Regions from separate parts of the Mycobacteroides stephanolepidis genome, predicted to be linked through region 1. Evidence: predicted binding sites of a transcription regulator. Region 1 holds the regulator's gene; the other holds the start of a gene.

Evidence for each region. Region 1 encodes LexA, which represses DNA repair genes until DNA is damaged. Its sites were predicted from a motif close to CGAACANNTGTTCG; they were not measured.
Region 2: a site for LexA is predicted at 2,646-2,659, ahead of MSTE_RS18985 (error-prone DNA polymerase). Genes of this name have one in related genera too.

Annotation. Positions count from the first base shown of each region.
Region 1 covers NZ_AP018165.1:2,985,453-2,996,935, forward strand. Annotated here, with positions in the region: gene MSTE_RS14785 (proteasome assembly chaperone family protein) at 1-398, shown strand, start outside; gene MSTE_RS14790 (alpha/beta fold hydrolase) at 453-1,535, shown strand; gene MSTE_RS14795 (PhzF family phenazine biosynthesis protein) at 1,622-2,305, shown strand; gene nrdR (transcriptional regulator NrdR) at 2,330-2,794, opposite strand; gene MSTE_RS14805 (LysM peptidoglycan-binding domain-containing protein) at 2,925-3,434, opposite strand; gene lexA (transcriptional repressor LexA) at 3,664-4,338, shown strand; gene MSTE_RS14815 (GNAT family N-acetyltransferase) at 4,335-4,868, opposite strand; gene MSTE_RS14820 (acyl-CoA dehydrogenase family protein) at 4,875-6,029, opposite strand; gene MSTE_RS14825 (molybdopterin-dependent oxidoreductase) at 6,140-8,431, shown strand; gene hflX (GTPase HflX) at 8,437-9,837, opposite strand; gene dapF (diaminopimelate epimerase) at 9,917-10,813, opposite strand; gene miaA (tRNA (adenosine(37)-N6)-dimethylallyltransferase MiaA) at 10,810-11,483, opposite strand, start outside.
Region 2 covers NZ_AP018165.1:3,814,675-3,826,157, forward strand. Annotated here, with positions in the region: gene MSTE_RS18985 (error-prone DNA polymerase) at 1-2,632, opposite strand, end outside; gene MSTE_RS18990 (alpha/beta hydrolase) at 2,783-3,760, shown strand; gene MSTE_RS18995 (TetR family transcriptional regulator) at 3,854-4,417, shown strand; gene MSTE_RS19000 (hypothetical protein) at 4,414-6,075, opposite strand; gene MSTE_RS19005 (PH domain-containing protein) at 6,199-6,720, opposite strand; gene MSTE_RS19010 (hypothetical protein) at 6,723-7,178, opposite strand; gene MSTE_RS19015 (SDR family oxidoreductase) at 7,308-9,320, shown strand; gene MSTE_RS19020 (flavin monoamine oxidase family protein) at 9,298-10,572, opposite strand; gene MSTE_RS19025 (nucleoside hydrolase) at 10,697-11,483, shown strand, end outside.

The DNA of each region.
Region 1 (11,483 bases):
TCCGTCTGGCTCAGCATGGCCACGACGTGGTCGGTTTCGCCGTCCACGTTCCGCATTACCTGGCACAGACCGACTACCCGGAGGCCTCACAACGCCTTCTGGAAGAAGTGGCCAGGACCGGCGATCTGGATCTGCCTCTGCAGGCACTTACCGAGGCGGCCGGAAAGGTGCGCAACCAGATCAACGAGCAGGTGGAAGGCAGCGAGGAAGTCGCCCAGGTGGTCCACGCGCTGGAACGCCAGTACGACGCCTTTGTCGCGGCACAGGAAAATCGCTCGTTGCTGGCACGGGACGAAGAGCTTCCCAGCGGTGACGAACTGGCCGGAGAGTTCGAGCGATTCCTCGCTGAACAGGCCAAGTTCGGCGAGGATCCGTCCGGCGACGGGCCTGTTCTCTAAGCCTGTTGTCCGCTCGCCGCGCCAAATTTGCGGCGAAGGGTCAAAATACTTCACATGAATCCTCCGCCGCGGCTCCTGCATCCGGTGCCGGATACCGGGCACATCGAGGGTGCCGATGTCGGCGACAATGCCGAATCGGCCACCGACGCATCGACGCGTCCGCGGATGGCCTTCCGCACCATCCACGGGTATCGGCGCGCCTTTCGAATCGCAGGATCGGGACCTGCACTTCTGCTCATCCACGGTATCGGCGACAACTCCGCGACATGGGACAGCGTGCACGCGCAGCTCGCCGAGCATTTCACCGTGATCGCCCCGGATCTGCTGGGGCACGGCCAGTCGGATAAACCACGCGCTGACCACTCGGTGGCGGCTTACGCCAATGGCATGCGGGACTTGCTGGCCGTGTTGGACATCGAGAAAGTCACCGTCGTCGGTCATTCGCTGGGCGGCGGCGTCGCGATGCAGTTCACCTACCAATTCCCCCACCTGGTGGAGAGACTCATCCTGGTCGCGCCAGGCGGAGTGACCAAGGACGTCAACATCGTATTGCGGTGTGCCTCATTGCCCGTCATCGGAGATGCGATCGGGTTATTGAGACTGCCGCTGGCGATGCCGATGATCCGGCTGACCGGCGCACTAGCCGGCGCGACGTTGGGACGGGCAGGAATGGGCCGCGACATCCCCGATGTCCTGCGGGTTCTCGCCGACCTACCCGAGCCCCGGGCCTCGGCCGCGTTCACCCGGACGCTGCGGGCCGTGGTGGATTGGCGCGGCCAGGTGGTTACCATGCTGGACCGATGTTATTTGACCGAGTCCGTTCCCGTGCAGTTGATTTGGGGTAGCGACGACCTGGTGATCCCGGTTAGCCACGGGCATTTCGCCCATGCGGCCATGCCCGGCTCGACACTGGAGATCTTCGAGCACTCCGGGCATTTCCCCTTCCACGACGACCCAGATCGATTCATCAACATCGTTCGCCAATTCATCGCCTCCACCGAGCCCGCCGAATACGACGAGAATGAGTTGCGCCGACTGTTGCGGACCGGCATCACCGAGCACACGATCAGTGGGGCCGCACGGACCCGGATGGCGGTGCTCGACGCCATGGGCACCGACGAGCGCAGCGCCACCTAGCCACGAGAGCTCAAGCGGTACCGAAGGATTGCGCAGTTCACGGGGTATCCCCGGTGCGCAACACGCGCGAGACGTAGAGTCGACGCATGAGTGTTGATGTCGCGGTTGTTCGCGTATTCACCGATGAGACAGGCAACTTCGGCAATCCCCTGGGGATCGTCAATGGTGCCGACGTTCCAGCGGCGGCACGCCAGGAGGTCGCCACCCGGCTGGGTTTCAGCGAAACAGTTTTCGTCGATCTTCCCGCCGAAGGATCCAACACCGCACATCTGCGGATCTTCACCCCGGCCGCCGAGCTGCCCTTCGCCGGGCATCCGACAGTCGGATTGGCGTGGTGGTTGCGTGAACGCGGGACACCGGTCAACACCCTTCAGGTTCCCGCGGGCGTGCTCCAGGTGAGCTATGACGACCGCACGTGGATACGCGCTCGGTCCGAGTGGTCACCCGAGACCGATTTCCACGAGCTGGGCTCTCCCACGGATGTGGACGCCGCCGATCCCGCCGAGTACGCCGACGAGCTATTGCACTGCGTATGGGCGTGGCAGGACCGCAACGCGAGTCTGGTGCGATCGCGGGTGTTCGCATTCGATCTGGGAGTCGACGAGGACGAAGCAACCGGGTCGGTGGCGGCGCGGATGACCGACTTGTTGAGCCGCGATCTGATCGTCAATCAGGGCAAGGGCTCACAGATTCTCACGCAATGGAGCCCGGAGGGCTGGGTGACGATCGGTGGCCATGTCGTCGCCGATCAATCACTGACGTTGGACTAGTGACGGGCGGTGCCACCATCTGGGTTAGGACCCTGTCGGTGCGTCACGATGCGCGCGCAACGCGGCGATCTCGCGTTCGAAGTCCTCAGCGGAGCTGAATCCGCGGTACACCGAGGCGAAACGCAGGTACGCGACCTCGTCCAGATCGCGGAGTGGGCCAAGGATGGCCAGCCCCACCTCATTGCTGGGAATTTCTGGGGACCCGGCGGCCCTGACGGCATCTTCGACTTGCTGAGCAAGCAGATTCAACGCGTCGTCGTCGACGTCGCGGCCCTGGCAGGCACGGCGCACGCCCTTGATGACCTTGTCGCGGCTGAACGGCTCGGTGACCCCGCTGCGCTTCACAACGGCGAGCACAGCGGTCTCGACGGTGGTGAAACGACGGCCGCACTCCGGGCACGATCGACGTCGCCGTATCGCCTGACCCTCATCCGCCTCACGGGAATCGACTACGCGCGAGTCTGGATGCCGGCAGAACGGACAGTGCATTACTGCTCCTTCGCCGGTTCTGGACTCCAAGTCGTTGGGCTGGGTGAGCTGACGCACAGCGCAACGCGCCCAGACCGGTGTCGAGGATACCCGTGCTCCCGCACGTTCGAAGGTCACGCCCGTTCGCCGATCAGCCGACCGGAGAAACCAGCGTCTGACCGGCTTGCACTGTCGCCGAGTCGAGTTCATTGAGTTCACGGATCTTGGACACCACCGCCGAGCGCGGCGCGTCCGGCGCGACACGCGAGGCCACATCGGCCAGGGTCTCTCCGGGAGCGACCTGGACAACCGCCACGCGCTCCGGCACGCCAACTCCCCCAACTCCGGCAGCACTGACCTGGCCGAGCATCAACAGCCACATGGTCGCCACTGCAGCGCCCACCGAGACAACGATCGTGGCCTTAAGGCTCACCGTGCTACGACGATGTACCCGATGCGGCACCGACGAGACCCGGATGCCGTTACCCCGGTAGGCAACTGGCCGACCGGAAGGCCTCCGGTAGGCGACAGTGCGCACCGGCAGCGCCCGACGCTGGGTCAGCGGGTACTGCGCGCTGTACGCGCGCACCTGCGGGGCGCACTCGCGCGATGCGTGCTCGGCGGTGCGAAGACGCGGCGTGGTCAGAACGTTTGTGCTCATCTGTATGCCCTTCCTGTCCTGTCGATCGGTAAGCCCGTTCGCTCTTATGTTCGAATGTACTCGATCATGTGTTCGGTGTCCGAACATGTGATCGATTTGTAGCATTCGCCACCGACAAGTGGCCTTGACCAGCGCAAATGCCCCAAATAGTCGAGCCGCCGACCATTCTTGGCGACACGCATCGAACACATGTTTGATAAATGTCGTCGACAGGTCTAGATTCGGGCCCATGAGCGATACACCCAGCAAGGGACCCGCCACCGGTTCACTGACCGAGCGCCAGCGGACCATCCTGGAGGTCATCCGCGCATCGGTGAATGAACGGGGCTACCCCCCGAGCATCCGCGAAATCGGAGACGCCGTCGGGCTCACCTCGACGTCGTCGGTCGCCCATCAACTACGCACCCTCGAACAGAAGGGCTTCCTGCGGCGTGACCCGAACCGTCCACGCGCCGTTGACGTTCGGGGAATCGATGATTCCCACACCCCGTCGGCTACCACCGATGTGGTGGGCTCAGGCGATCTGCCGGAGCCCACGTTCGTGCCCGTGCTGGGGCGGATCGCCGCCGGTGGTCCGATCCTGGCCGAGGAGGCCGTTGAGGATGTGTTCCCGCTCCCCCGCGAGCTTGTCGGCGAGGGATCACTGTTCCTGCTCAAGGTTGTCGGCGAATCGATGATCGACGCCGCGATCTGCGATGGCGACTGGGTGGTGGTCCGCCAGCAGAACGTCGCCGACAACGGCGACATCGTGGCAGCGATGATCGATGGTGAGGCGACCGTCAAGACATTCAAGCGGACGACGGGTCAGGTGTGGCTGATGCCGCACAACCCGCTGTTCGAGCCCATTCCCGGTAACGACGCCGCCATCCTCGGCAAGGTCGTCACCGTCATCCGCAAGGTCTAGGCCGGTCCGGGCGGCAACCCGGGCGCGGAATCATCGTCGGCAGACGTCAAGAAGAGCTGGAAGTGTGCCACGTCGTGCCAGCTGCCCAGCTTGTAACCGATGCGCCGGTACAACGCCACCTGCTCGAATCCCATTGCCAGGTGTAGCTTTTCACTCGCCGGATTGGGCACTACGACAACGGCCAGCACCGTGCGATACCCAAGAGAGCGCAACCGATCCAACAGCGCCGCGTACAACTGACGGCCCGCCCCGCGTTGCCGGTGTGCACCATCGACATACACACTCACCTCGCAGGCCCACTGATAGGCGGTGCGGGACTTCCATGGCACCGCATAGGCATACCCGAGAATTTCTCCGGCATCCTCGGCGACTAGCCAGGCATGACGGTGTGCCGCCGTCTGGATGCGTTCGGTAAGAACGACATCCGACGGCGGCACCTCCTCGAACGAAATAGCCGTGTCGGTGACATACGGCGCATAGATCGCTGCGCACGCGGCCGCGTCGGCAGCCGTGGCGTCACGAATACGCATTCGCGACTAGAGCGAACGCCCGATGATCTCCTTCATGATCTCGGTGGTTCCGCCATAGATCGTCTGGATACGAGAGTCCATGTAGGCACGTGCCACCGGGTACTCACGCATGAAGCCGTAACCACCGTGCAGCTGCAGGCAGCGGTCGATCAGGTGAACCTGCTTCTCGGTGCTGTACCACTTGGCCATCGCGGCCTGCTCGACGCTCAGCTCCTTCTTGTTGAGCAGCGTGATGAATTCGTCGACCATGATCCGGATCATCGTGGCGTCGGTGGCGAGCTCGGCCAGCACAAACCGGCTGTTCTGGAAGCTCTTGATCGGCTTACCGAACGCCTTACGCTCGGATGTGTACTGGATGGTCGCGTCCAGCATGGTTTCCATGGCTGCGGCTGCGACGACCGCAATCGACATGCGTTCCTGCGGCAGGTTCTGCATGAGGTAGATGAAGCCCTGGCCCTCATCGCCCAGCAGGTTGGCGGCGGGCACGCGAACATCGGTGAAGGACAGCTCGGCGGTGTCTTGAGCGTCCAGACCCATCTTGTCGAGCTTGCGGCCGCGCTCGAAACCCTCCATGCCGCGCTCGACGACGATCAGGCTGAAGCCCAGCGCGCCCTTTTCGGGGTCGGTCTGTGCGACCACGATCACCAGGTCGGCGTTGATGCCGTTGGTGATGAAGGTCTTCGCGCCATTGAGAATGTAATGGTCGCCGTCCTTGACCGCGCGGGTCTTGATGCCCTGCAGGTCGCTACCGGTCCCCGGCTCGGTCATGGCGATGGCGCTGATCAGCTCACCGGAACAGAATCCCGGGAACCAGCGGGCCTTCTGCTCGTCATTGGCCAGGTCCCGGAAGTACGGGCCCGCGACATCGTTGTGCAAGGTGAAACCGATACCCGACTGACGGGCCTTGGTGATCTCTTCACCGATGATCGCGTTGTAGCGGAAATCGACAAGTCCGCCGCCACCGAACTCCTCGGGCATATCGGTGCCCAAAAAGCCCTGCTTGCCGGCCTCGACCCACAGCGAGCGGTCGACGATCTTGTTCTCGTCCCACTCCTCCCGGTAAGGCTCTGCATGCCGTTCCAGGAAGGTCTTGAACGACTCGCGGAACAGTTCGTGCTCGGGTTCGAAGATGGTGCGTTTGAACTTAACGGCGCCGGCCATGATCACCTTCCGGTTTGGATTTACGTACTTGGCAGAATGTATACCAACCCACTGGTCGGTTGGTACTCGCCTACCCGGTTTCGACGGACAGAAAGCCTAGGCTGATTGAGGTGACCAGGCCGGCGCTTTCACATACCCACTGGGGTGCATTCACGCCCGAGGTCCGCGACGGTGAAGTGATCGGTGTCACACCCATCCCGACCGATCTGGACCCGTCCCCGCTGCTGCAGAACATTCCCGGTTCGATCCGCCACCAGGCCCGGGTTACCGCACCGTCTGTGCGGCGCGGCTGGCTGCGGGACGGGCCCGGCCCCAGTACCGCCCGCGGCTCGGACGAGTACGTGGAGGTGTCCTGGGATGAGCTCACCGAACTACTGGCCGACGAACTGCGACGCGTCGTCGACACCCACGGCAACGAAGCCATCTACGGCGGCTCGTACGGCTGGGCCAGCGCGGGACGCTTCCATCACGCCCAGAGTCAGGTACATCGGTTTCTGAAACTGCTCGGCGGCTACACCTTTTCGCGCCATTCCTACAGCCTGGGCGCAACCGGCGTCATCATGCCGCACGTCGTCGGCACCCATGATGGGCTGTTCAAGAGGTCGACGTCATGGGATGTCATCGTCGAGAACACCGATCTGTTGGTGTCATTCGGCGGAATCGCCTTGAAGAACACGGGTGTCAACCACGGCGGCACCACGGCGCATCCGGCTCGTGCCGCCCTCGACAGGTTCCGCGCCCGCGGTGGCCGCATCGTCTCGTTCAGTCCGTTGCGCGATGACATCGACGGCGAATGCGAATGGCATGCGCCCGTTCCCGGGACCGATGTCGCGGTCATGCTCGCGCTGGCCCATGTGCTGGCCGTGGAAGAGCTCGCAGACCTGGCCTTCTTGAACACGTATTGCACCGGCTACGAACGATTCGAACGCTATCTGCTGGGCCTCGACGACGGCGTGCCCAAGAGCCCGGAATGGGCGGCGAGCGTCAGCGATCTGGAGGCCGACGAGCTGCGCACACTGGCGCGGCGCATGGCCGCCGGACGCACCCTGGTCACGGTCAGCTGGTCACTACAGCGGGTGCGCCACGGCGAGCAGGCGCCCTGGATGGGGCTCACCCTGGCGGCCATGCTCGGCCAGATCGGCGTTCCCGGCGGCGGTTTCGGCCACGGTTATGGCTCGATGAACGAGGCCGGATTGGCCCCGATCAGCTGCCCACTGCCCACCTTTCCGCAGGGGCCGAACCCGGTGACCACATTCATTCCGGTCGCAGCCATCAGCGAGCTGCTGCTGCGCCCCGGTGAGACGCTGGCCTACAACGGTCAAACACTCACGCTGCCGGACATCAAATGCGTCTACTGGGCGGGCGGCAATCCATTCCACCATCATCAGAACCTGCCACGGCTGCGTCGTGGTCTGGCACGCGTCGACACCGTCGTGGTGCACGATCCGGTGTGGACGGCGATGGCCAAGCACGCCGATATCGTGGTGCCGTCCACCACCAGCCTGGAACGCGACGACTTCTCCGGGAGTCGCAATGACCCACTGCTGGTGGCCATGAAGGCCGCAGCGCCGCCATACGCCAACTCTCGCGATGACTACACGACATTCTCGGCACTGGCCGACAGGCTCGGATTCGGCGGGCAATTCACCGAGGGACGTACCGCCGCACAGTGGCTTCGCCACCTGTACACCGAATGGGCCGGCGCCCGGGACTTCTCGGTGCCATCCTTCGACGAGTTCTGGGAGCGCGGTTACCTGCAGTTGCCCACCGATCCGGGCCTGACTCTGCTATCGGATTTTCGGGAGAACCCCGACACGCACCCGCTGCATACCCCGAGCGGGCGCATCGAGATCTTCTCGGAAACCATCGACGGATTCGGATACGCCGACTGCGGCGGCCACCCACAGTGGTACGAGCCCACCGAATGGCTGAACGGAGAACGCGCCCAAAGCTTCCCACTGCACCTCATCGCCAACCAACCCCGCACCCGGCTGCACAGCCAGCTCGATTTCGGTGGCACCAGCCAACGCTCGAAGGTTCAGGGACGCGAACCCATCCGCATACACCCGGCCGACGCCGACGAACGCGGTATCTCCGACGGCGACGTGGTGCGGGTGTTCAACGACCGGGGCGCCTGCTTGGCGGGTGCCGTTCTCGACGAGGGTCTGCGCCGCCACGTGGTGCAGCTGTCCACCGGCGCCTGGTTCGATCCGATCGATCCGGCCGACCCCGATTCGCCCTGTCTACACGGCAATCCGAACGTACTCACCGATGACGCAGGCACCTCGTCGTTGGCTCAGGGCTGCACCGGTCAGCACGTGCTGGTGCAGATCGAACGGTTCGAGGGCACACCGCCGCCTGTGCGGGCGTACGTCCCGCCGCGTCTCGTCGAGCGCGACTAGAGCCGCTACTTCAGTTCCAGCAGGCTGGCGGCCAGCGCCTGCGGCACCCGCGCGATCACCCGTGTGCCGGCCGCGAGGTGCTCGGTGGATTGCACCTGTCCGTCGGTATGAATCCGAGCCACCAGGTCACCACGCTCGTACGGGACGACCACGTCAACGGGCACATCTCCGCGGGGCACCGTCTCGGCGAGCGCGTCGCGCAGCTTGGCGACGCCGTCGCCGGTGTGCGCCGACACGAACAGCGCCTTGGGCAGCGCACGGCGCAACTGCGCCAGCGCAAGATCACTGGCCGCGTCGATCTTGTTGATCACCAACAGCTCCGGCGCCGCCGACGAATCGTGATCCGCGACGACGTCGCTGATGACCGCCCGTACCGCTTCGATCTGGGCCAGAGGCGCCACGTCCGAGCCGTCCACCACATGGACAAGCAGGTCGGCGTCGGCCACCTCCTCCAGGGTCGACCGGAAGGCCTCGACCAATTGGGTGGGCAGGTGCCGTACGAAACCAACGGTGTCCGTGATGACGAATTCGCGTCCGTCGTCGAATGTTCCGCGTCGGGTTGTCGGTTCGAGTGTTGCGAACAGTGCGTCTTGGACCAGCACCCCGGCTCCGGTGATCGCGTTCAGCAGGCTCGACTTACCGGCATTGGTGTATCCGACGATGGCGATCGACGGAACATCGCTTTCGAGCCGACGGCTGCGCTTGGTGTCGCGCACCTTCTTCATGTCGCGGATCTCGCGACGCAGCTTGGACATGCGCTCACGGATTCGGCGCCGATCGGTCTCGATCTTCGTCTCACCGGGGCCACGGGTACCCACGCCGCCACCGGCACCACCGGCACGACCACCGGCCTGACGAGACATGGATTCACCCCAGCCGCGCAGCCGCGGCAGCATGTATTCCATCTGCGCCAACGACACCTGTGCCTTGCCTTCGCGGCTGGTGGCGTGTTGGGCGAAGATATCCAGAATCAGCGCGGTGCGATCGATGACCTTGACCTTCACCGCCTTCTCCAGAGCCACCAGCTGTGCCGGGCTGAGCTCGCCGTCGCAGATCACGGTGTCGGCACCGGTAGCCAGCACGATCTCCCGCAGCTCTATCGCCTTGCCAGAACCGATATATGTTGCCGGATCGGGCTTTTGGCGACGTTGAATCAAACCTTCGAGCACCTCAGAGCCGGCGGTTTCGGCCAGCGCGGCGAGTTCGGCCATGCTGGCGTCGGCCTCCTGGGAGGTCCCGTCGGTCCAGACACCCACCAGCACAACCCGTTCCAGGCGCAGCTGCCGGTACTCGACCTCGGTGACGTCGGCAAGTTCGGTGGAGAGCCCGGCTACACGTTTGAGCGCCGCGCGGTCTTCGAGGGCGAGTTCGCCATCGGTGGGTGTCTGATAGGACGTCGAATTCATGTCTCTGCTGTCTGCTCTTCGCGCGAGTCGCTCATCGCGCACCGATGCTCCCACCTGTGGCTCATCGATCGCATCCGAATTATCCGCAGGAGCCAATGCCGCCCCACCATTCGTCGGAAATCTCGCCATCGGCCAACAGCATCGAAGGCCCGCGCAGGAAGCTGGACTCGGCGGTGACCGTCACCCGGACCTGTCCGCCCGGGATGTTGACGACGATCTCACCGGTCGACTGCCCGAGGTGGCGCAGCGCCGCATAGGCGGCCGCCACGGTTCCTGTTCCGCAGGAACGTGTCTCACCGACCCCGCGCTCATGGACCCGCATGTGCACCGCACCGACGGCAGCGTCCGTGCCGTTGACGGGGGCCGTGAGCACCTCGATGTTCACCCCGTCGGGAAACAGGACCTCGTCAAAGCCGACCTGGGCGCCCACGTCGAGTATGCGCAGATCCTCAACGGTCAGGTCCGGGTCCACACACGCCAGATGCGGATTACCCACGTCGATGGCCAGACCGGAGAACCGCCGACCGCCCACACTTGCCTCGCCGGCGCCGAACTCCTTCACCGGTCCCATGTCGACGGTCACGTCGGCCGTGAGCTGGCTCCAGGAGTTGATACGCACCGGCCGGGGCCCGGCCAGGGATGCGACCACGAACTCGTCCCGATGTTCCAGCCCCACCGAACGCAGGTAGTGCGCGAACACCCGCACACCGTTACCGCACATCTCCGCGATGGAACCGTCCGCATTGCGGTAGTCCATGAACCAGTCTTCGCTGCTCACTCCGGCAGGCTTCTCGTCGAGCACCCCACCTTCGAGGGCAGCGCCCACGGTGGTCACGCGCAGCACCCCATCGGCGCCCAGGCCGCGTTGCCGATCGCATAGCGCCTGGACGGCGGCCACCGTCAGATCCCGCTTGGTGTGGATGTCGGGCAACACCACGAAGTCGTTCTGGGTGCCGTGGCCCTTGGTGAACTTCACGTATTCGAGGATAGGCGCCACCGCGACTCAATTTCGCCGCAGAGTGCTGCTGCGTCACCGCCGTCGCCCGCAAGCCACATGATGCGGTGATCGCGACCGAACCACGATCGCTGACGACGCACATAGCGCCGGGTGCCCATGAACGTCAGCTCCTTCGCCTGCAGCAGGTCATCGGAGCCTCCCCCGGCGTCCAACGCCGCGATCACCTGGGCATATCCGATGGCCCGTGACGCGGTCACGCCCTCGCGCAATCCGCCGTCCAGCAGCTGCTCAACCTCCGCGACAAACCCCTGCTCGAACATCAGGTCGGTGCGCCGCGCGATCCGCTCGTCGAGTTTCGAGGTCTCCCAGTCCAATCCGACGATCAACGTGTCCCAGCGCGGTGCGCCGATGGTGGGAGCGGACGCCGCGAACGGCTGCCCGGTGAGCTCGATCACCTCTAGTGCCCGCACCGTGCGGCGCCCGTCGGTGGGCAAGATGATGGCTGCCGCCGCTGGGTCGCGCACGGCGAGCTCGGCGTGCAGCGCGGCGACTCCGATCTGCGCCAGCCTCTCCTCCCAGCGTGCCCGCACCTGCGCATCGGTGGCCGGAAACGCCCAATCATCAAGCAACGCTTGGATATACATCATCGATCCGCCGACGATCACGGGCACACGCCCGCTCGCCAGCA
Region 2 (11,483 bases), 830 kb from region 1:
CCAGGTCGCCTCCGATGCGGCGGACGGCACCCAGCCCGATCCGCACCTCCAGGCCCGCGTTCTCCAACGCGGCATACGACAGGCTGGCGTTCACATCCGGGCCGTGCACGGTGACACCGTGGCGACGAGCATCGGCCACCAGGGACTGTGGCGAATAGAAACCCATGGGTTGTGCACGCAGCAGCGCCGCGCAGAATGCGGCCGGATGATGCAGCTTGAACCAGGACGAATAGAACACCAACGAGGCGAAGCTCTGCGCGTGACTTTCCGGGAAGCCGAAATTGGCAAAGGCATAGAGCTTTTCGTAGATGCGATCGGCCAGCTCTCCGGTGATGCCATGCAGGTTCTGCATGCCCTCGTAGAACCTGCTGCGCAGCCTTTCCATCCGTTCCGGTGACCGCTTGGATCCCATGGCCCGCCGCAGCTGATCGGATTCTGCGGGGCTGAACCCGGCAACATCGACGGCGAGTTGCATCAGCTGCTCCTGAAACAGCGGCACTCCCAGAGTCTTGTCCAACGCAGCCGCCATCGAGGGATGGTCGTGTTGCCAATCTTTGTCAATCTTGTTGTATCGCCGGATATACGGGTGTACCGAGCCACCCTGGATGGGTCCCGGACGGATCAGGGCCACCTCCACCACCAAGTCGTAGAAACACTTGGGTTTCAGGCGGGGCAGCGTGGCCATCTGAGCGCGCGACTCCACCTGAAAGACCCCCACCGAATCCGCACGGGCCAACATCTCGTAGACCGCCGCCTCGGAGAGGTCGATATGGGCCAGGTCCACCTCGATGCCCTTGTGTTCGCGGACCAGGTCGATGCAATAGTGCAGCGCCGAGAGCATACCGAGACCGAGCAGATCGAATTTCACCAAACCCACTGCCGCACAATCATCCTTGTCCCACTGCAGCACGCTGCGGTTCTCCATACGCGCCCATTCGACGGGCACCACATCGGCCAGTGGGCGATCACAGATGACCATGCCGCCGGAGTGGATGCCCATGTGCCGGGGGAAATTCTTGATCTGCTGAGCCAGGTCGATCACCTGCGACGGAATGCCGTCAACCTCCGCCGCATCGGCCAAGCCGCCCCAGTGCCCGAGCTGCTTACTCCAGGCGTCCTGCCGCCCCTGCGCGAACCCCAGAGCCTTGGCCATGTCCCGCACGGCCATTCGGCCACGGTAGGTGATGACATTGGCCACCTGCGCCGCATACTCGCGGCCGTATTTGTTATAGACGTACTGGATGGCCTGTTCCCGTTCGTCCGACTCGATATCGATGTCGATATCCGGCGGGCCGTCGCGGGCCGGTGACAGGAATCGTTCGAATAGAAGACCATTGGCCACCGGGTCGACATTGGTGACCCCGAGCGCGTAGCAGACCGCCGAGTTGGCGGCAGAGCCGCGCCCCTGACACAGGATGTCGCTGCGACGGCAGAACTGGGTGATGTCGTGCACGACCAGGAAGTAGCCCGGAAAGTTCAGCTGCGCAATAATTTCCAGCTCACGCTCGATTTGAGCGTAAGCCTTCTGCGCCCCCGCACGGGGGCCGTACCGACGCGCTGCGCCTTCGAGGGCCAGGTGCCGCAACCAGCTGTCCTCGGTATGGCCGGACGGGACGCCGAACGGCGGCAGTTGTGGGGCGATGAGTCGCAGATCGAAGGCGCACGCCTCCCCCAGCTCGGCGGCCGCCGTCACCACCTCCGGGCAGTGCGAGAACAGCCGCGCCATCTCGTCTCCCGAACGCAGATGCGCACCCCCGACCGGATCCAGCCACCCCGCCGCGTCATCGAGGCCCTTACGTGCGCGCACCGCCGCCATCGCCATGGCCAGGCGCCCGCTCTCGGGTGTGGCGAAATGCGCTGCGGTGGTGGCGATGACGCCGACACCGAATCGCGGGGCCAACGCGGCAAGCTCCGCGTTGCGGTCATCCTCATCCGGATGCCCATGCCTACTGAGCTCGATGCTGACACGGTCGGCACCGAATCGGCCGACCAGATCGGCCAGTGCCGCCTCGCCCGCAACGGCGCCACCGGAGGCAAGTGCTCGTCGCACATGCCCCTTACGGCACCCGGTCAGGATGTGCCAGTGTCCTCCCGCCGCCTCGGTAAGTGCATCAAGGTCATAGCGCGGCTTACCCTTTCGATCTTTGGGCGTTCCGCCCGACAGGTGCGCGGTGGCCATCTGCCGCGATAACCGCCGATACCCCTCCTGGCCCCGCGCCAGCACCAGCAGGTGTACCGAATCCTCCGTATTGCCCTGCCCGCCAAGAGATAGTTCCGCACCGAACACGGTGGGCAGGCCGAGCTCCTTGGCCGCTTCCGCGAAACGGACAACTCCGTAGAAACCATTGTGGTCGGTGATGGCCAGCGCCCTGAGGTCAAGCCGCGCCGCCTCCTGCGCCATCTCCTCGGGCAGGCTGGCTCCGTCCAGAAAGCTGAACGCCGAATGCGCGTGCAGCTCCGCGTAGGACACCGCCGACCGCCCACGCTCACGAGTGGACGGCTCATAGGGCGGGCGTTTCCGGCTCCACGCCGGGCCGTCCCCACCATCCCCCGGGGGCGCATGACGGTTTGGGCGACCATCGAGCACCCGTTCCATTTCCGCCCATGTCGGGGGACCTTGCGACCAGCCCATTCGAACAGTTTATCGAACATATGTTCTAAGTTCCATCGCCCGTTCGGATTCCCCTTGGCAAAGTAACTAACTAGATATATACATGTATGCTGGCGAGGCCACCCGCACCAGGCGCGGCGGCAAGCACCTAGCGAGAATCTGGAGAAGCGCATGCCACACCACGGCAATTACACGCCCGAGAAGGTCACCTTCCCCTCGCATGGCGAGGACATCGTCGGTGTCGTCCACCGCCCTTCCGGTGACGGCCCCTTCCCCGCGGTGGTCCTGCTGGGCCCGTACTCGTTCGAGAAGGAACAGGCCCCGATTCACTACGCCACCCGGCTGGCCGACGAGGGCTTCCTGGCGCTGGCTTTCGACCCGCGCACCGTGGGCGAGAGCGGCGGCACACCGCGTCGCCTCGAGAACCCGAAGATGAAGAACGAGGACGCGGTAGCGGCCATCGACTACCTGCTCACGCGCGATGACGTCGACGCATCGCGCATCTTCGGGGCCGGCGTCTGCCAAGGCGGACCAGAAATGCTCGACATCGCCTCATACGACGACCGGATCAAGGCCGTTGCCTCGGTAACCGGTTACTACCGTGACCGCGAGACCGACCTGTTCATGATCGCCGCGGGTGTCAGCGAAAATCCCTTCGATCCGGCTACCGCACCCACCACCGAACAACTGGAAGCACTCCTGGATGCTCGGCTCGAGCGGGCACGCGATGCCAAGGCCAGGTACGAGCAGACCGGCGAAGTCATCTACGCACCCCTGGTCTCTCCCGATCTGGGCGACCCCGTCGCCGGGTCTGATGCCGGGCTGCCCGGCCCACTGGTGTGGAGCTGGTACGGATCGTGGACGCTCAAGGGTTGGGAGAACCGCTACGCCATCATGAGCGACCTCGACCACTTCGACTACAGCACCGTGCCCGGTGCCGCCAAGCTCGACAAACCCGCATTGGTGATCCACTCCTATACCTGCATGAACCCGGCGGCGGCCCGCCGGCACTTCGAGTCGATCCCCTCCGACGACAAGAAGCTCATCTGGGAGAACGGCACCAACCACTTCCAGTACTACGACCAGCCCGACATCGTCGACCGCACCGTCGGCCACATCGCCGACTGGTTCAACAGCCACCTGGCCTGACGGGGGGCGCACCGGCTGGGTTGGCGGGCATAACCGCTGCCCCAGCCGGTGCGCTGCCGAAATCGCTCGGCGGCGTGCCTCTAGGCTCTTGGGATGCCGCCCGACGCCTCCGCCACCAAGAAGCGGCTGCTCGATGCCGCGTACGCGGAGTTCGCCGAGCACGGACTGGCCGGCGCCCGCGTCGACCGGATCGGCGCCATGGCCGATGCCAACAAACGGCTGCTCTACGTCTACTTCACCAACAAGGAAACGCTGTTCGACACCGTGGTCGCGCATTCCATCCAGCGAATGTCGGACGCCGTTCCGTTCACTCCGAACGATCTGCCGGGCTACGCGGGCGCGCTGTTCGACCACCTGATCAAGCATCCTGAGCACCTGAGGCTTGCCACCTGGGCACAGCTGGAACGCCCCGTCGCGGGCCCAGCTGAAACCGCGGCCTACGCGGCCAAGGTCGAAGCGATCGCCGAAACCCGGCCTCCTTCAGAGCATGGGGAACCGGCCGACATCCTGGCCCTCACGCTCGGGCTGACCACAGCGTGGCTCGGCGCATCGCCGGCCCTGCGCGGTCTTGCGACTTCCGAACCCTTCTCACCCGAGCGCCTGGCTACGCACCGTGCCATGCTCATCGCCACCGTCGAGAAGCTCGTCGGTGGCTAGCCTGCAATCTTCGCGCGGAACGGGCCGCCCACACTGTTGAAGAGCAGATCCCCGTTGGGCAGACCCTCGATCAACGCGTACGCACCGTTCCCCAGATTTGACTGACCAAATATGTTGCGATGCACCGTTTCTCCGGTCTTCCAGTCCAAACCGGTAACTTCCCAGCCTTCGGCCTTGGTGTACCCGTTGAGGAAGACGACGCCCGAGCTGGTGGATACCGCGGGCACCATGGATGTCGACACCACGTCGCCCCTCGCCCACGCCGAGGCCCAACGGTGCCCCTTGGGATCCCATTCGAATCGCTCCACGCCCTGCGGCGCCGGTGACACCGGTCCGTTGGCCAGCACGTCCACCAACCGATCCGGTGCACCCCCGGTGCCGATGTTCTGCACCACGAAGGCCCCATAACCGTTTACCACCACGGACTGCTCACTCTGGATGAATTCCGGCAGCGGGTCCTTCAGGCCTGCGGTGACCTGGCTCTGGTCGGCGATCCGGCTGGACTTGGTTCCTGGCTTCTGCTGGAAACTATCCGGGATCTTGTTGCGCCAGAACGCAACCAATTTCATCCTGTCGCTGCCGTCGGTGATAACGACAAGCTCGTCGGAATCCTTGCCGAACCCCATCAAGGTCGGAGTAGACCCCGTACCGATACCGAATTTCACCGCCGGAGGCTGGCGCCCGAAATCATAGGGCGACGACCACGCGCCGTCGGACTCGTCGCTCGACAGTGTCGACCCGGTCCACACGATCTTGCGCATGAGCTTGTCCGAAGCCACGTAGATGCCGTTGTGATCATCCACCGCAACCGAATTCGACACGGTCTCGTCGTCGCCGAACCGGATCTGCTGGATCGGAGGGGAATCGAGCCCACGGTCGAGAATCGCCAGGGATCGGTTAGCTTGCACCAGTAGGTGTCCGTCGTAGGTCATCGACACGCCGACGATGGTCTCCGGAGCTCCGAGGGTCGTCATGCCCTTGCCCAGGTAGGGCTTGAAGTCATAGGTCTTCTGGACTTTGATGCCTGCGGCCGGGTCATCGTTGTTCTCAAGCCCGAATTTGAGGATCTCGGCGTTCTGTGTCACGTAATACAGCTCGTTGTCCTTGTCGACCGCGCCATACACACCGTTGATGAGCCGCTGCCACGTCGCCCCTGCCCAGTGGTCCCGAATCGCGGCCTCGATCTGCTCGACGCCGCCGAACTTCTGATTGAGCACCAGATCGAGATCCTGCGCCGAGATCGGCGGCACCCCTGGGGTTTCCAGCGACGCCACCTGACGGAACCCGCCATCGGATACATCCACATAGCGGACACCCGATGACGAGCTCACCCACATGTATCGCGGCGACGTAGAGGCCATCGTGATGATGTTGACCGGGCCGCCGGGCACGCGGGGCATCGCGGCCGGATCGACGTGGAAGGTACCCCGCGGAATGGGGTCGGCAAAGCTATCGGTCTGCGCCGAATCGATATGTGTGATGCCGTACTTCTCCACCGAGAGGTACGGATTGCGCGCGGGCCCGTCGGCCTTGGCACCCCCGGATGCCGCGCCCGATTCCGGTGGGTGCGCGGTCTGCTTACCGCAGCCCGCGACAACAAGTAGCACAGAACAGGCGATAGCCATTGCACCTCGGGCCCAGCCGTATTTCCGTTCCATCAGCCTGCTCCCTGCCTGAGCCCAGTTAGCAACCAGAATTATTGTCGGAGAACATATTTAGTTCACGACAGCGAGGCGATGCTAACACTCACGACCACGCAGTGGGCCTGGAACAACGTCACATCATTGGTAGACCGAAGCCTCGTCCACCAGCCCGAACAGCTTCTCGACGACGTCATGCGCGTTCGCCGCATCCAGCCCTACGATCCGCAGCTCGCCCTGATCTGCGCGCACCACCACCATCGCCAACCCCAACACACGTGACAGCGGGTCTTGCCGCAGTTCCACCGTTCGCACCAGTGCGAACGGGATGACCCAGAAAGACCTGAGCCACAGCGTCTTCGATGAGATATACAGCAGATTGTCATCCAGGACGCCCCACCGATACGCGCGGTAACGCTGCAGTGGCCGAAGCACCACCCATGCCAGCGCGCAGGAGATGCACAGCAGCCCCAACACGCCCGTGACATGCTCCAGCGGCGTGCTGGCGTAGGCAGGCGGAGCCGTCAGCGCCCACACCGCCGCCACCGCGACAACCAGCGGACTGCATGCCAATGCGTACTGGATGGCCCAGAGCACGGGAGCCGACCTGCTGGCACCGACTCCCACCGGCATTACGGAAGTCGTAGGGGCCGTGTCGATCACCGCTACTCCCCCACTGCTGGAGCGAACCGGCGCATCCATATCTGCCGTATCGCAATGGCCGCAAGCACGAACACCAACACCGCGGTCGGCGACCAGGCGATCGCACTGTCGAGTCCACCGAACGCATAGGTGATCAGGCACAACGAAAGGAACGGCACGGCGACCGACACCACGGCCGTCCACCTCCGAACGACGGCCAATTCGGCGATGGCCGCGACCACCACGACACCAAAGGCGATCCACACGACCACGCCCACCAACTGCACGGCAGCAGGATTAAACGGCACATAGTCGGCGTATCGGCGTGGCATGCCGTCGGTGAGCGGGGTATAGGTAGTCCACCCGTAATCCCAGCCCCGCAGGTTCAACCCCCTGTTCACCAAGGCGGCTACCACGAACGTCCACCAGGCAGCATTGCCCGTGACGCGCGCAGCACGGAAGACCTGGACGCGTGACATTCCAGGAGTATCCCCCATGGCTAACTACCCAATGACGAACTTGTCACACAACGTTGACGAAACACCCCCAAACGGCAACGATGACTCCAAACGGGCCGATAAGCGGCCTAACAGTCTCAGGGGTAGCACGTGAAATACATCGTTACCGGCGGCACCGGATTCATCGGACGGCGGATTGTGACCCGAATCCTGGAGACCCAGCGCGATGCCGAAGTCGCCGTTTTGGTGCGGCGTGAGTCACTGTCACGGTTCGAGAAACTCGCCGAACAATGGGATGACCGCGTGCAGCCGCTGGTGGGTGACCTCACCCAGCCCGATCTCGGCCTGCCCACCGAGGGAGATCCGGTCATCGCCGATCACATCGTGCACTGTGCCGCGATCTACGACATCACCGTGGACGACAAGGCACAGCGCGCCGCGAACGTCGAGGGCACGCGCTCGGTCATCGGACTGGCCAAACGCACGGGCGCCACCCTGCACCACATCTCCTCCATCGCGGTCGCGGGAAGTTACGAGGGCGAGTTCACCGAGGAAGATTTCGACGTCAACCAGGACCTACCGACGCCGTATCACCAGACCAAGTTCGAGGCCGAACTGCTGGTGCGCTCAGAACCCGGCCTGCACTACCGGATCTACCGGCCCGCCGTCGTTGTCGGCGATTCGAAGACCGGCGAGATGGACAAGATCGACGGTCCGTACTACTTCTTCGGAATTCTGGCCAAGCTCGCGCGCCTGCCCCGGTTCACCCCGATGATGCTGCCCAAGGCGGGACGCTCCAACATCGTTCCGGTCGACTACGTCGTCGATGCGACCGTCGAGCTGATGCACCAGGAGGGCCGCGACGGGCAGGCCTTCCACCTGACCAACCCCGAGGTGACCTACCTGCGGGACATCTACTCCGGCATTGCCTCCGCCGCGGGTCTGCCGCCCGTACGCGGGTCACTTCCCCACGCCATCGCCACCCCGTTCCTGAATGCACGCGGCACGCTCAAGGTCTGGCGCAACATGGTGGTCACTCAGCTCGGCATCCCGCCCGAGGTCATCGACATCACCGAGATCATGCCCACCTTCATATCCGAATCCACACGGGAAGCCTTGCGCCCTAGCGGAATTACGGTTCCCTCATTCGGCAGCTACGCCGGCAAGCTCTACCAGTACTGGCGCAAGAACCTCGACCCCGAGCGATACCGCCGCGACGATCCCGCCGGGCCATTGGTGGGCCGGCACGTCATCATCACCGGCGCATCCAGCGGTATCGGACGTGCCGCGGCCATCGCCGTCGCCCAGCGCGGCGGCACCGTTTTCGCGGTGGCGCGCGACGTCGAGGCACTCGACAGCCTGGTCACGGAGATCCGAGAGGACGGCGGGAAGGCCTATTCATTCCCCTGCGATCTGACCGACTACTCAGCCGTGGACGACACCGTCAAGAGCATCCTCGGCCAGTTCGGGCATGTGGACTACCTGGTGAACAACGCCGGCCGCTCCATTCGCCGCTCGGCGATAAACACAGTCGATCGGTTCCATGACTACGAACGGGTCATGGCGATCAACTACTTTGGCGCCGTGCGGCTGGTGCTGGCGCTTCTCCCCCATTGGCGGGAAAGGAAATTCGGCCATGTCGTCAATGTGTCGACTGCCGGTGTGCAGACCCGTAACCCCAAGTACGCGTCGTACATCCCTACCAAGGCGGCACTGGACGCCTTCTCCGATGTGGTCGCGACCGAGACGGTGTCGGATCACATCACCTTCACCAACATCCATATGCCATTGGTGAAGACGCCGATGATTCAGCCCTCCCACAAACTGAATGTGGTGCCGGGACTCACCCCGGAACATGCCGCTGCCATGGTGATTCGCGGCCTTGTCGAAAAGCCGACTCGCATCGATCATCCGATGGGCACCTATGCCGACATCGGCAGGTACATGACACCGAAGTTGACCCGCCGGATCATGCACCAGATGTATCTGGCGTACCCCGATTCTCGGGCCGCTCGCGGCCTCGAGCCGGTCGACGAACGCCAGGACGTGTCGACCTCGCGCCGTCGCCCCAGGGCAGCCAAACGTGTTGCGGCCGTGTCAAAGCTGCGTGTTCCGGGCCCCGTGATGAAGGCGGTACGCCTCATCCCCGGAGTGCATTGGTGACCTCCCGGGCCGCCCGGGTGCCCGCCTCAATGGCGCCGTCCAGATAACCCGGGTGGTCATGCGCCGTTTCGGTACCCGCCCAATGGATATCGCCCAGGGGCGCCGACGGCAGCGGCAACTGTTCGGTGAAACCGATATCGGGCAGGGCCATGTATCCGCCTCCGGCATGTTCGTCGAGGTGCCAGGACCTCTCGTGCCAGCCCGCCGGTTCGAGAATCTCCGGACCGACATGCTCGGTGAGTGAGCCGAGCACGCACAGGTGGCCCGGCCCGCCCGGAGCGGTGGTATCGAAGACTGCACGGCCGGGCCCGTCGAGAACCATGAACTCGCCGCCATTTCGCTCTCTCCAGAAAGGCTTCTCGTACACGGCGATCGCCTTGTACACCGATCCCATGTACATGTTCTGCTGCATCTGGGCACGCTCGGCCGGAAGCTGCGGGCTGAAGGTGATGCGGGCCGCCGTGGGCGGCGGCGCGGTGACAATGACCTTCGCGGCATGTACCTGACCCGAGGCTGTGTCGAGGATGACTCCGCGTTCGTCCCTGCTGACCGAGGTGACGCGGTGTCCCAGCTTCACTCGCGGACCCAGTTCGGCGGCCAGACTTTCCGCGCGTGCACCCGCCCCTTCGACGAGTAGAGAGTCCTGCGCGCCGCCCTTGGTCGAGAGCATGGTCCGCAGACCACCTTGATGCCGGATCATCGAGATCATCGCGGGAATGGGCATCCGGTCCAGGTCTGCCGTCCAAGAGATCAAAGCAATGACCTCAAGCAGCCGCCGGGTGGTGCGGCCGGGCACCTTGCCCAGCCACTCGGCCGTGCTGGTCGCGTTCCAGCGCTCCGGTGTGCTGAGACGCGAGAACACCTCCAGGCCGGTGAGAATGAGCACGCTCGGCAGTAGGGGCGGCAACTTCACGCGGCGGGGACCGTCGATCACCGCGGGCAGCAGACCCGTATGCATGGGGAACTGAGTAAGGCCGAGTTCGGCGGCAAGCTCCATGACGCGGTGGTGATCATGGCCAATCCACTGCCCGCCCAAGTCCAGCCGCGAGCCCAGCACGGTGGTCTCTCCCATGACCCGTCCACCGATACGCTCCGCCGCCTCCAGCACGATCACGTCGACGCCCTGCCGGTGCAGTGCGCGGGCAGCCGTCAGACCCGACAGCCCGGCACCCACCACCGCCACAGTGGTGACCGTCTGCGGTAACTCGTCCCGATGCATCCCACGCTCCTTCCTGACCGACCGCCCGGCGATAGACCGGACGCCCTGGAAGCAATACTAGCCATGGATTCAGTCAGTCGTACGACTTTGACGATTAGGCGTGCTCTACCGCTTGTCGCATCCGTACACGGAGCTAACTGACGGTAGGTTGACGTCCATGGTTCCCGTTTTTGCCGACGTTGATACCGGAGTCGATGACGCACTGGGATTGATCTTTCTCCTCGCTAGCGAGGATGTGGAGATTGTCGGTATCGCCTCTACTGCGGGCAATGTCTCGGTGGACCATGTTTGCGCGAACAACCTGGGCCTGCTGGAGCTATGCAAGGCCCCGCAGATCCCGGTATCCAAGGGCGTCGCCGAGCCATTGAGCGCTGCACTGCGGACCGCCGAAGACACCCACGGGCCCACCGGCCTCGGGTATGCCGCACTGCCGGACTCCACCCGCACACTCACCGATTACGACGCGGCAGAGGCCTGGGTGCGGGCGGCACGCGCACACCCAGGCGAGCTCGTGGGCCTGGCGACCGGACCGCTCACCAACCTGGCGCTGGCCCTGCGCACCGAACCTGAGTTGCCCAACCTCCTCAAACGGCTCGTGATCATGGGCGGCTCCTTCGACTACCCGGGCAACACCACACCGGTGGCGGAATGGAATGTCGTGGTCGACCCGGGCGCGACGGCGGAGGTGTACGCCGCCTGGGGAGCAGCTGGCGTACAACAACTTCCGATCGTGTGCGGCCTGAATCTCACCGAGACCATCGCCATGACACCGGAGCATCTGGTCAGACTGGCCGACGCGGCGGGCGCCACCACCACCCCACTGTCGGTGCTCGACCTTCCGTCCAGCCGTTCGTCGGCGAACAACTCGCTGCTGCGGTTCATCGAAGACGCCGTACGTTTCTATTTCGAGTTCCACATGAAGCAAGACGAAGGCTTCTTGGCGC